Regions from separate parts of the Blautia sp. JLR.GB0024 genome, predicted to be linked through region 2. Evidence: riboswitches for the same ligand, from Rfam matches in the RefSeq annotation. Region 2 holds a riboswitch; each other region holds the start of a gene.
The links. Region 2 has a riboswitch for cyclic di-GMP ahead of V8Q34_RS15125 (fibronectin type III domain-containing protein). Riboswitches for the same ligand answer to the same signal wherever they lie in the genome.
Positions count from the first base shown of each region.

Region 1 (4,508 bases), on a different contig from region 2:
TGCTGTGTTTTTATACGGATAATTCTTATGGGGTGACTAAGGCCAGGGAGGTGCTGACCAACTTTTTTTCCGGGGCGATCCTGCCGCTTGTGATGTTTCCCGGGGGGCTTAGAAGGGTTGTGGAGGTGCTGCCTTTTCAGGGAATCGTATTTACGCCATGCAGCATTTTTATAGGGACTTTTTCCATGGAGGAGAGTCTTCGGGGGATTGCGGTGCAGGCTGTTTGGATTGGGATTTTGTGGGTGTGCGGGGCACTTTTTTGGAAGAAAGCATCAGGGGTCATTTCCCTGTATGGAGGGTGAGAGATGAGGAGATGGAGGCATTATTTGAGGATGTATGGGCAGATTCAGATGCAGAATATGAAGTCCCTGGCTGAGTACAGGACGGATTTCCTGATGATGGTATTTTTTACCGGGTTTTCTCAGGTTTGTAATCTGGGGGTGCTTGGGATCATTTACAGTAATATCCCTGAGGTGGGGGGCTGGAAGCTGTGGGAGATACTGCTTTTGTACAGTTTTCTGTTGTTCTCGGAGGGGTGTATTAACTTCTTTTTTCAGGGAACCTGGAAGATTGCGGAGATGATCAATATGGCGGATCTGGACCGGTTTCTGGTGCGGCCGCTTCCCGTGGGGCTGCAGCTTCTCACGGCCAGGATTGATTTTGACGGGCTGAATAAGATGGGGATTGCGGCGGCTGTGTTTGCTCTGGGGGCAAGTCACTGTAATATCAGGTGGAGTTTGTGGAAAATTGTCTGTCTGGCGGTGTTTCTTGTGGAATGTTGTGTGATTCGTGTGTGTATGATCTGGATTGCAAGCTGTGCCTCATTTTGGATGGAGGGAGGGAAGAACAGTTTGAATTTCTTTGCTATTTCCATTGGGGAGATGGCGAAATATCCGCTGATCATTTATCCGCCTGTACTGCAGGGGATATTTGCGTATTTGATTCCGTATGCGTTTGTCAGTTACTATCCGGTGGGGTATCTGCTGGGAAAGAGCGGGATGCGTGCCGGGGTGATGGTTATGCCGGCAGTGTGTGCGGTGATGGCGGGGGTGGCTGTGATTGTGCTTAAGAGGGGGCTTGGGAGGTATGAGAGTAGTGGGAATTGAGATGGGACAGGATTGTTTCGGGGAATGCGGATGAATTTAAAAATATTAAAATAATGCAGGGTATAACATTGCGAATATATTGTGAAGAAATATTTTTGTCATACTGGATGTGCAAAGTCATATTTGCACATTCTTGGCATAAATAGTATAATTTTGGTATTCTGTAAATACATGTTGACATTTAACACGAAATAGAGTATGGTGAGTTTAAGATAAATATTCGATAATAGTAAAGCTGTCGAAAGGCAGTGACACAAAGCTAAAGGGTCTAAGGTCTAACAAGCATGACTATGACAGCCAGTTGCCGTATTATTTTTTGTAAGGTAATTTTTATACCTTGCTTTATTTTGATACGCTTCTGCCTGCAAATTGCTGCAGGCAGTTTTTATTTCGGGGAAAAGTGTATCCCGAGGTAAAAAGCCGGTAGATACTTGTCACAGGATAAGTATGTTCTTTTTGTACGAAAAAATGAAAGAACGCCCCTGCCGGAGGCAGCAGAATCCTTTAGGTTTGTGCAAAGTTCAGGCATAGCGCCGGAGTTTGCCGCACAAACATCCGAAACTGAAAAAAATCAGGAACCGCGCGAGAGTATGCCTAGGCATACTCTCTTTGTTATTATAGGTATAATAACAAAAACATCCTGAAGACATAAAATATAATTTCGTGCGGCCAAAAATTTCAGAGGTGAGAGAATTGAGTGAAGAAGAGAAGAAAACAAAGAGCACCGGTGAGATGGTCACTGATAATGCCCTGAAACTTCAGAAAGCGGTACTGAGACAGAAAATCATGATCGGAGCCCTTGTAGGAGTCATAGCAGTGGGCGGTGCCGGTGCAGCGGGGTATAAGCTCGGATGGTTTGGCGGAGACAATGACAAGGCACAGGAGGAGCAGGTATCAGCGGATATTGATCCAAATGCAGGGGACTGGGACGGAACTATCCCGGAGGCCCCGAAAGGCGATCCCAATGCGGAGAATATAGAATTACCGGGATATCCTAAGATATATATTCCTGCAGGACAGACAGATGTGGATGTGGCATTTTCCAACCCGGAAGGGAACCCCTGTTATTTTACATTCCAGCTTGTGCTCAAGGACGGCGGGGAAGTGCTTTATGAATCAAAACAGGTGCCTCCCGGGGAGGCGATTACAACAGCTACATTGAGCAAGGCTTTGGATGCAGGGGAATATGCGGCTGAACTGAGAATCACAACGGCAAGTATTGTGGACTTATCCCCCATGAACGGAGCAAATATGGAGACCGTGCTCGATGTGAGATAAGGGTGGTGTTTCATGGACAGCAGGAATTGGAGAGGGATTGTAATTTCTGTTATCACGTCAGCGGTACTTGTAGTTGGAAATACGGGGATGGCCTTTGCTGACGCGGAGCAATTTAATGAAGACGGGGAAGCAGATCCTGCAGTATCACAGGAGCTTGTCCGGGATGTGTACGGAAATTGGATTTCAGCAGATATAGAAGAACCTCAGGACTTTGACGAAGAAGAGGAAACAGAAGATAGTCTTCAGGAAGAAAATGAGGAAGAAAAGGATGAAGTCAACAGAGTGCATCATCACGATGAATTCTGTGGCTATAGAGAGGCAGTGCCGGAAATACCATGCGACCATGAGTGTGTGGATACGGATGGGGACGGCATTACAAATCATTGTCCGGAATGTGCGTACCGGCCTGCAGTTGAAGCGGCTCCCTGCAAGTATGAGCTGGAAATGCTGAAAGCAGAAGAAGAGCTGAAAAAACAGCAGGAGCTGGAGGAACAGCAGGAAAGTAAGGATTTGGAGGAGGAAGACCAGGATTCAGAGCAGCAGGGGGAAGATGACCCCGAAAGTGAAAATCCTGAACAGAAGGATTCCAAACCGGAAGAATCCGGGGAAACAGACGGACAAAATAATAAGAAAGAAGATGAGAACGGAGGAGAAGAAAGCGGTGACAGTCAGAAAGATACACCGTCCGGAATAACAAATCAGGGCCAGAAGGATAATATTTCCCATATGGATGAACAGGCCCATGAGGTGACCTCACCTCAAACGGAAGGACAGGAAGATGTTTCTGAGGAAACACGCGCAGAAGATGAAGAGACAGCGGATACCGGTGAAAAGGATGAAGGGGAAGCCATAGAAGGAACGGAAGATATGGAGAATACCCCGGAAAATCCGGATGCTGAAAAAGAACCGCTGCCGTCAAATGAACCTGTATATGAAGTCGAAATTCCTTCACAGGTAAAACTGACAGATGACACGGACAGCTTTACGATCCAGACTAAGAAATTGATACCGGAAGAGGATGGCGAGCTTGTAGTCACAGTGGAAGGAACTGAGAGCAGAGACAGGAAGAACTTCGCACTGTACTGCGGAGAAAACAGTTGGGAATACCGGCTGGAGATAGCCGGGAACTTGATTACACCGGAAGAGAATCAGGCGATTCTGGATGGGTGGAGTGAGGCACAGGATGTGAATATTCTGCCGGAAAATAGTATTGATTTGTGTGCGGGGGAATATTCGGGAGTGCTGGTGTTCCATGTGGTGTATGAGAGCAGAGTCGAGAATTTTGAAATGGAAATTAATTAAAATTATAATTTAGGAGGATTTGGTTATGAAGAAAAAAGGGTTAGTAGCTATGGGGTTGGCAGGGGTTATGACGATTGGGATGTGTGTGCCGGTGTTGGCAGCGGAGGAGTTTACAGATGCTTCACAGAATATCGAACAAACAGACGGAATACCTCCAACAATCAATGGAACAGAGTTGGAAATGAATGTACCTTCTCAATATAAAATAAGCATACCATCAAAAATTAAAGTTGATTCTAAAGGTACTAAAGAGAATATAAAGATATCTGTATCAAGAACAATATTGGCTAATGGCAATGTCCTGAGTGTTACAGTTCCGAATCAAGCTATAGAATTAGAATTATCAGGAAGTAGTGTAAAATACAATATGAAATTTAATGATGGAAAATCAAAAGATACAGCATGGGAGTTGTGTACTTTTGACAATTCAATAGATACAGAAACTGATAGAACTTTTTCACTATTAGCAGGTGATAATGAAAAAATAAAGGTAGCAGGAACATATACAGGAACTGTAACATTTTCGATAAGTGAAGTAGCAGCTACACCAGCTCCCTGAAACTCCCAGTTAATATAATTATCATAAAATTATTTTGAATTAAATTGATACAAGTATTAGTAGGCATCTTTATAAATAAAATGACTCCTTTTCGGTAAGAATTACGATATAATGTTTTTGCCAAAAAGGAGTATTTTATAAAAATAGAAAAGAAGAATGATTACTTAAAGAGTGACATTAGCTGTGTTTATGTGATCTATGTACACTTGAAGGCCAGTTTCTATAATGTGCTCTGTGAACTATTGAAAACAGAATTAAAGGTT
Region 1 covers NZ_JBANBF010000013.1:135,919-140,426, reverse strand. Annotated here, with positions in the region: gene V8Q34_RS22150 (ABC transporter permease) at 1-302, shown strand, start outside; gene V8Q34_RS22145 (ABC transporter permease) at 306-1,106, shown strand; cyclic di-GMP riboswitch class I at 1,325-1,415, shown strand; gene V8Q34_RS22140 (hypothetical protein) at 1,800-2,384, shown strand; gene V8Q34_RS22135 (hypothetical protein) at 2,397-3,686, shown strand; gene V8Q34_RS22130 (hypothetical protein) at 3,712-4,245, shown strand.
Region 1: linked by a shared signal. The riboswitch ahead of V8Q34_RS22140 (hypothetical protein) and the one ahead of V8Q34_RS15125 (fibronectin type III domain-containing protein) in region 2 are both predicted to bind cyclic di-GMP.

Region 2 (4,508 bases):
GCCTGTGCCGCTGTGAGGGCAAACATGGACACTCCGCTTATGGGAACCTCCATGGTCTGCCGCTGCTCGTTTTCATCATCGTATTCCACGGTCACGGACCCTGCCCGGATGACATTGGCGGAATCTCTCGGCGGTGTCAGAACCAACGCGCCCGCTGTTATATCGGAACGTTTTTCCAGATCAAGCTGCAGTTCCACCGGATTTTCCTCTGATATCTCCCCGCCGTCTGCAGGCTCCAGGGAAACGCTTCCCCCGTCGCCCAAAATACTCTCAATACTGCCATCCGACACCCGGGTGGACGCTCCCACATCTGCTGTGATTTCATCCATCAGATAACTTCTTGACACATAAGCTTCCGTTTTCTCAAATCCGTAGCTGTATGAAAGCCACTGCAGATCCACAAGGTCAACACTCTGATCCTGATTCAGATCATAGATACTGTCCGTACTTTCCTGATGAACTGCCAAGACCAATCCCGATTTGTCCTGCTCATCAATCACGCCGTCCCTGTTCACGTCACCGTATCCCATAACACCGGGATGTTTTTCCATATCAGAAAAATCCATTCCTGTATAGACATCCAGAAACTGCATCTTCTGCTCCATGGCCTGTATCTCCACATCCTGGTCATACGAGGCAAAGCTGTCTCCGCTTATACTGAGATGGTACTGCCCGGGTTCCAAATCTGTAAAAGATGCCTCCGCCTTTTTAGAAACGCCCTCACCCTCCTGCATGGAAAAGGATGCTGTAAGCTGCCGGCCGCCACCTGTTAAAACTGCCTGCAGTCCTCTGTTCAGCGCTTCCGGGTCACTGTATGGGAGTGTGTAAAGCAGGCTTAGATGCAGCCGGCCTTTCTGTACCACCGCTCCGGTCTCAGAAAGCAGTGCTCCTTCTCCTTTCTGCGCATCCGGATCACCTGCCATCTGTTCTCCTGCAGCCCCTTCTTTTCCGGACGCTTCCGTCTGTTCCTCTGCGGTCCCTGCTTTTCCGGACTCTTCCGTCTGTTTCTCTGCGGTCCCTGCTTTTCCGGACTCTCCCGTCTGTTCCCTTGCGGTCTCTTTTTTCCCGGATTCTCCTGCCAGTATCCCTGCAGTATCCTCTTTCCCGGATTCTCCCGACAGTATTCCTGTAGTACCTTCTTTTCCGGATTCTCCCGTCTGTTCCTCTGCAGCCTCTGCGTTCTTTGGCGCTCCCGCCTGTTCACCCTGCATTTTCATCTGGCCCTCAGGCACTTCTGCAGGTTGCTGCAGGCTCCTGTTCCTCAGCGTTTCCGCCTGCCATCCGGGCGTCTCGCTCTGCTTCCCGGCATCCATCTTCTGGCTGCTGTCCACATCCATGTATGCTGCCTGCGCACCGGATTTAAAAGACTCCACATCCTGCCCCTGAACAGCGGCAGATGCAGTAGTCCCCGGTGTCTGCAGGAGCATACCGGATACAAGAAGCCAGACGCATAACTTTTTCATTTTCAATTTTTATTCTCCTTCCCCTTTCAGGGCCAAAAAAAACGATACCCAGGGATATCGTTTTTCTTAAAGACAACAGACGGACAGAATATCCCTGTCCATCACTGTCTGCAGCCCGGCTGTCCCTCCCTTGGGACCCGTGGCTTTGCGTCACTGCCTTACGACAGTTTTGCCCCTTTATTTTTTTATATTTCCGTTTTCTGACTCTGTTCATGTATTAAACAGGATCACTATATTAAGAATATCAATTTTGACAATTTTAGTCAAGTCTTTTCATTCCATATTTTTGATTTTTTTACAGATTTCTTCCAGAAGACCGTCTCTGTTCTTTTCTGTAACTTCAATCACTTCCACGTCGGGGCGTTCTGCCACTGCCTGTGTAAACGCACCTGTATTCTTCTGCAGGACACCGATGACAAGACTCTGGGTATCCAGACAGGAGAACAATGCTTCCTGAAAGGCGGGGGCATCTGCCTCAGCCTTTCCGAGTTCATCTATCACGGCTGTTTTTTCAGGCATTTCCTTCACCTTTTTCATCACGGCTGCGCCCAGTGTCTCAAAGGTTTCCGGTATGGATATCTTCTTTCCCTTACCGGCCCGTATTAGGATCGGACTGTCATTTTCGTATTCTCCCACAGGTACCAGGCTGTGCAGGTAAAATCCCTTCTGGACACCGCCGATCTCATAGGGCAGTGTTCTGTAACCCACCGGCTCTGTTCCCAGTTCTTCCACAATACGGTTTAAAAGTGTGCTCTTGCCAGCCCCTTTTTCCCCTGTCAGGAAGATATGTTTTCTATGTGCTTCTGAGGGATGGGCCGTGAGTTTTTTCTTTCCGGCCAGCTTTTTCTCTGCCTTATGGCAGCCACACTGGCAAAAAGCCGCTGCCTTTTGGAGCATGGGACGCTTTTTTAAAGGAAATTCCGCATCCGGAAGTGTTTCCAGCAGATCTGCCAGAGCGGATATCTCTTCCACAGAGTGATAGACTCTGAACTCCCCATAGGTTTTTTTATCCCCGGCAAGTCTCCCTGCTATGGCAATCGTCTCCTCTGTCAAACGTTCCGAAACCTCCGCATCCTTATGTGCACAGATGATTCTGGGCACACAAAGTTCATACTCTCCTTCCAGTATGAGGTAATCCACAGGCAGTTTCTCATAGAAATCCCCGCTTACGTCCGCCGGAAGTAAAATATCGGTCTCTTTTTTCCCTTTTACACAGACAAGATCAGCGCCCGCCTCCCTGTGTCTCCACGTATTACTGTCAGAAGTGTCCAGGGTAAATTCGGGACAGAACACACTCTTTACGGTTCCCACCCGGTATCCCCGTTTTTTCAGTTCTTTGATGAGTCCGGTAACCGTTGTGGTCTTGCCGGACTTTCTCACACCTACGATCGTACAGATTTTCAACTGTCACCCTCCCTGCTCACTCTCTATTTCTGTTATATGTTTACACCAGCGCCTTCGGTGTGTATCCTTTGGAATCACGAGACGGTATGTCTCTCCATCCTGCGCAAGGTATACATCCCCCGCGAGGATTTCTTCACCGGAAACAAGCGTATCCCTGCCGTCCCAGCTCACAAACTCCACGAGGCTGTCCGCAGTCACACTGCCCAGTACCTCACTCACCGAAAAAGCCTGATAGGAATATTCAGCTCCGTCAGCACACTTCCCCTTGAGTTTCACAGGGGTCATGCCTTCAAACAAACCATCTTCTATCTTCATATATGCTCACCCCAGACTGCCAGCATATCCTCTATGTTATAGGAGTACACGCCATTGGAACACGGATTCTCCCCATGGGTCCCTCCGTCACCGGTCTCATGCACGCCATGATCGCTGATCAACAGGATCTCTCCCTTAAAAATCCCGGAGAGCGCTTCTATATATCCGTCTGTCTCTTTTAATTTTTCCATACACGCAGAGCTAAAGGGGCCGTCTGCATGGGCCGCATCATCAATCTCATGAAAATGGGCAAAAATAAATTCTTTTTCCTCCGAAGCCGCTTTGCACGCATCCCGGTAAATCCAATAATCGCAGCCTTTTCCCTTTGCCGCAGCATGAAGCCTGGGCAGAAGTTCTGTCTTCAAAATCCTGGTATCCCCCTCTAAAAATGCTGTATTTTCCGCACTCCTGCCGGCAAACAGGGTGGGGACCAGAACTTCCCTGTCCTTTCTGGAGTGTATCCCGTGCACATACGGCAGTTCCCCTGTTATCATGGTAGCCATAGCCGGATTCGTCACCGGCGGCTCCACAGTCCTCACAGGGAGCACGGAAAAATTACGGCTGATAAAAGGCACACTGCCATTGTCCGCCGCATTTTTGTACATACGGTAACCCAATCCGTCCAGGTAACAGACCATTACCTTTCCGTGTGTCAGTTTTTCCCTGACACGGGGCGCAAATTCCTGCAGCTTTCTGCCGTAATGAAAACAGAGCTGTTCATATTCTTCAGGCGTATTTACATTTGCAATGACCGCCTCTCCGAATCCCAGCTCCTCCAAATCCAGATACCGTGTATTGACCCGCTGAAACAAAAGTCCGGGCTTGTGCTCCCGGTTTCTGCGCATATGCTCCACAACAGGCAGAATACTTTTTGCATACACACTGCACAGCGGCTGAGGCCTGCCCTCTCTTCTGAGCACCAGGCAGTCCTCCTCACCGGTAATGTTTGACACCAGAGCCTTTAAAAATTCCCGGCTTATCATGGGCATGTCTGTGGCAAGCATCACCGCATACGGTGCATCCATCTGCTTTAATACCTGATAAATGCCCTCCAGCGGTCCGTATTCTTTTTCCTCATCCTCCACCAGTGTACAGGACAGATCCCGGTATTTTTCCCTGTCATCCACTGAGACATAGATTTCAGGGAAATCCCGGCAGGCATCTATAAGCGTATGCAGAAAGGTGTCACCGTTCCATGTAAGGGAAGCCTTGTTTTTTCCCATTCTGCTGCTCTTTCCTCCTGCCAGAATCCCTGCTGCTGTCTTCACCATATCCTAATCCTCCCCCAGATAAAGGGCATCAATGGTGCTGCCCGGCAAAAGTGCG
Region 2 covers NZ_JBANBF010000006.1:93,691-98,198, forward strand. Annotated here, with positions in the region: gene V8Q34_RS15125 (fibronectin type III domain-containing protein) at 1-1,463, opposite strand, end outside; cyclic di-GMP riboswitch class I at 1,570-1,647, opposite strand; gene mobB (molybdopterin-guanine dinucleotide biosynthesis protein B) at 1,737-2,867, opposite strand; gene V8Q34_RS15135 (hypothetical protein) at 2,871-3,182, opposite strand; gene V8Q34_RS15140 (NTP transferase domain-containing protein) at 3,179-4,453, opposite strand; gene V8Q34_RS15145 (molybdopterin molybdotransferase MoeA) at 4,457-4,508, opposite strand, start outside.

Region 3 (4,508 bases), on a different contig from region 2:
TAATCCGAACTTAAGATGCCGTACCAGACCATATCCTGAATAAACCGATTCAAACAGGATGGACATGTTATCATGGTATACAGATTCACCCCTGATTGTACTGGAAAAACAACAGTCTGAGATCAGAAAAGGATACGTGCTTATTTCCCTCCAAAGAAAACTGCAGCTTTTTTGCAATGGCCCCTTTCCAGACACTCCCATCAATCTTAGGGAACCCACAAATACTATCCCGTTGCAATGAAATGTCCGCAATACCGCTCCCTTCCCCTGCACATGACAAAAGCGGCGATCGTACTGCTGCCAAGAATACCTTAGTCATTAATTCATTTGTCACGATATATACCTTCTCTCCCGTAAGGATTGTAAGCTTCCGAAAATTCTTCAAAAATCAACTCCAGATTACGCGGTAATTCGTCCAACAAGCAGATATCCTGACTGAGCAGAGGAACGACCAATACCGGTTTTCCATACACACCACTCAGGGCATATGCGGTAAACTCTCTGGATTTAGCATTCACTGAATCCATATTTCCTGACTTACATTCAAATACGACTGCCTGTCCGGATTTAAGAAGAAGCATCAAATCTAATTGACAGAAATTCCGGCTGCCGGAAATACTATTGATAAGGACCTCCTGCTCGTTGTTATGCCGGACATCCACATTAAACCCTATACTTTGAAAACACGATTTTTTCCCGGGTTCCATGCCTTCCACAGTTTCTAAAAGAGCCACTTCCGTCATGAATTCCAGGGCATAGCCAAAAGGAAAACTCTTTTCAACAGTTGAATCAATAATTGCCTTTCTTAGTTCATCGTCCAGTTCTATATTATTTATAATCTCTCCGAAAGAACATTGTTTGCTTTTTCCTTTTCTTTGTTATTTAAAATAAGGCATTTCCTAAGTGCCGGATTTCGCTTATATTCCTCTAAAAGTGATTTGTATGCTTTAATACGTAATTCTATATGGTTTCCCTTTTCATCTGAGGTATACCACTTATTTTCATCAAAATAAAACTCTTCCTGTGCCTTTGCGCAATATCCTGCCAATTGAAAAAAACAACTGATTGTCAATGCAGAATCCCCATAAGGCTGCTCTAACTGCGCATATTCCCAATTATTCTTTTCATATTTTCCTACAATTGCTCCCTGTGAATTTCCTTCTAAGTACAAGACCAAACCATTCCTGATGTCTGCTTTCCTTTCTAAACGCTTCTTTGATTCCCGATACTTCCCCTTTCGGAAAACCCGTTGTTTTTTCACGTTGGATCGGCAGATCCACAAATCCTATCTCTGTTCCTGTTCCCATATGTAATGGGGTTTGATTCTGATAAAATACTAATTTTTTCATAAATTTAACAGCCTAATATAAAACCGGCTGTATTCCTCCCTTCCTCCATCATTTTTTAAACAAAAAAGGCACCGCCTATGGGTGTCCTTTTTGTTCTGTAACTGGCTGTCATACCCTAATGACCTAGACTCTGTAGTTTTGCGACACCAGCTTTCTCTGGCTATGCCTTTTTACTGGTATGTTTATTATAAGGTATTTGTCTATGCTCCCCCGTCTCCGGTAGCCTGAACCTTCACCAGTAATATGAGCTTGCTTTCAGGGAACATGATATATCAAGGCGATTTTTTCCACTTCGCTGACTCTATTTCTTTTATTCTTTAAAATATTCATATACTTCTTCAGAAATCTCTTTTATTTTCTCCCTGGCCAATGAAGTATCAGAAAGATTTGATGCAAGAACTGTGATACAGTATGTATTATCTCCATTTAAAATTAAAGCAGCATCATTTTCAACATCATTCAATTCTCCCGTTTTATTTGCGACTTCTACCTCATCAGGTACACCTGCGGGGATTTTATCTGTGCGTTCCTGCTGTTTCAAATAGCGAAGCATCTCCAGAGAATGATTGCATTGATTTAGATATACTTTTTTCAGAAATTCACAGCAGTCTATCGCTGAAGTGTAATTTTCTCCATTTTCATTACTCTCAAGCAACATCCTTCCCATATTAGTATCCTGATACTCATTTTCCTGGCAGTATAAATTAACTCTACTCCTTCCTTCCTCATTACTGCCATATCCCAACATAGCAACCAGTTGATTTGCAGCCTCGTTATCACTGACTGTGATCATCCGCTCCAAACACCCGTTTACCTCCTCTTGTCCATATTCCCGGCACAATTCATCATACGCTTCATAAACTGTTCCCATAATGAATAATTTGATAAGACTGGCTGCCGGATACTTCTCTTGATGAATATTACACATAATTCCAGTATTGAACTGTTCCACATATACAGACCAGTCCCCATCTAAAGATTGTATTTTCTGGGTCAACTGTTTTATTATTTTATTTTCATCTGAAGGGCCTTCCTCATCCGGTTGCGAATTTCCCGTTTCACTCTCCTGTACTTCGGAATCAACAGTAAAAGTCTCCGCATTATGAATTTCCTCTTCCTGCTGCTTTAATTGTTTTAATTGGTCTTCTTTCTCATTTTTTTTCTGATATAAGAAAAAATCCGCACCTAGCAGTGCAACACCGCAGAACAATAATATACAACCTGCCACAAAAATTTTAAACCAGTGCTTATAAGCACGTGTTTTTCGGTATCGCTTTACCTTATTTTTCCGCATAATATCCCTCTACTCTCTTACATTGCCAAAATAATCATCGATTCCATCTGCAATTCCCTGAACCATTAAACTTTGATATTCTAAATCTGCCATGTTTGTGTCATCTTCTGCATTACTCATGAATCCCATTTCAATAATTGTGACGGGAATCTGACTCCAGTTAATTCCTGTCATATCATCATAATATTGTACACCTTTATTCAACATTCCTGTAGTTTCACAGTAGGAATCAATAATGCATTGGCCCAGTCTGCTGCTCTCCGCAGACAACTCTCCAACATATGGGTTTTCCTCAGAAGGTACCATTGTCATGGCTCCCTGTATACCCGGATTTTCACTGCTATTTGCATGGATTCGGAGAAAAATGTCAGCTTTTTCTCGGACTGCCAGCTCAGCTCTTTCTTTATTACTGATTGCTGTTTCATTATCTTCACGTGTCATAACAACTTCATAACCTCTTGTCTGTAATTCCTGATAGAGCCGCCGGGAAATTTCTAAATTTAATTCGTATTCCGGTTTTCCCGTCGTATTACCAACAGTCCCTGTACTGGCTTTTGCTTTCATTTCTGATGCACCTGGTCCTATTGGTTCCAAATCACTCATATCCACATTTTCACTTTGATGCCCAGGATCCAATGCAATTTTCTTCCCTGCTGCTTTCGTCTGTTCTTCACTTTGTTCTTTCTGAACTCCACTTTTATGTACGTCTTCCAGCTTATTATTATTTTTGTTTGTCTGTTTCTCCATATCTGCTATCCGATTCTCGATTTTTTCGACTTTTGTCTGTGTTTTTTTATAAATTTGATAATTTATTTTAAATAAAATCCCACCCGAAAGTAGCAGGATAATAGCAAAACACCAGACTATAACTGCTTTTGCTTTCATATGCGTCACTCCTTAATACAATTGATATCCTTCGCTGTTTATTTCGTGTTCTTTCTCACTTAGTTTCTTAGCATTTGCACGTTCATAGTCATTTAAAATACTTTCATCAAAAGCTTCTGCTGCAATCGTCCCCTCATACCAGGACTTTGAGCTAAAATAATCCATCAACTCCTGTTTTTGAAACATACGTCCATGTCTGGCATAAATCTCATTTTTTGCATAATTAATCTGTTGTAATGAAAGATTTTCCAATTCTTCGTCCGTTAAATATCTTTCAGCACTATCCTGAAAAATATATTCACTTTGTTCGTTATCCGTGGTATCACCTTCTGTGGGCTCTTCCGTCATCTCATCTGCAGACACATTTTCCTCTACCCATTCATACAGATAATCTGCCACCGCATATGATTCTATTTTTAAATAAGAAGATGATTTGGGGTTTTCACCAAATATACTCATAACAATTGATAATATTACCCCAACTATGAATAAAAAAATCAAAAAGCCTCTATTTCTCTTCATTTTCATCCCTCTTTCCTACAGAAGCCGACATATAATAAGAACAAAAGAAGGTCCAAACAACAACAGCAATTTCTTTTTTAATTCCAGTTTTCCATCATCATTTTTCGCCTGTCCGCTATTTTCGTCACTATCAAATACAAAACCACATTTATTGCAATATACCGCACCAATTTCGACCTGTGCTTTACATTTCGGACAATCCATAAATACCCTCCTCTCAGCAATAGGTTAAAGGAATCTTACCAAAATCAACATAATCATCAGTCCGCATAAAAAAAACGTTATAATAGCATCTTTTGTTCCTTTCAATTTATCCACCTCATAAAAAAGTCTTTCCGCTTCCAAAATCATCATTTGCCTCTTTCCCAAAATCTTTTCCAAAATCTATGGTATTCTGGCCAAAATCCGAATCTATATTCCCCCATTCCTGGTAATCATCTGTTTTATAAGCAGCTTCA
Region 3 covers NZ_JBANBF010000008.1:69,209-73,716, forward strand. Annotated here, with positions in the region: gene V8Q34_RS17855 (hypothetical protein) at 833-1,171, opposite strand; gene V8Q34_RS17860 (hypothetical protein) at 1,125-1,349, opposite strand; cyclic di-GMP riboswitch class I at 1,443-1,526, opposite strand; gene V8Q34_RS17865 (serine hydrolase) at 1,660-2,643, opposite strand; gene V8Q34_RS17870 (N-acetylmuramoyl-L-alanine amidase family protein) at 2,653-3,528, opposite strand; gene V8Q34_RS17875 (YARHG domain-containing protein) at 3,541-4,050, opposite strand; gene V8Q34_RS17880 (hypothetical protein) at 4,066-4,254, opposite strand; gene V8Q34_RS17885 (vWA domain-containing protein) at 4,370-4,508, opposite strand, start outside.
Region 3: linked by a shared signal. The riboswitch ahead of V8Q34_RS17860 (hypothetical protein) and the one ahead of V8Q34_RS15125 (fibronectin type III domain-containing protein) in region 2 are both predicted to bind cyclic di-GMP.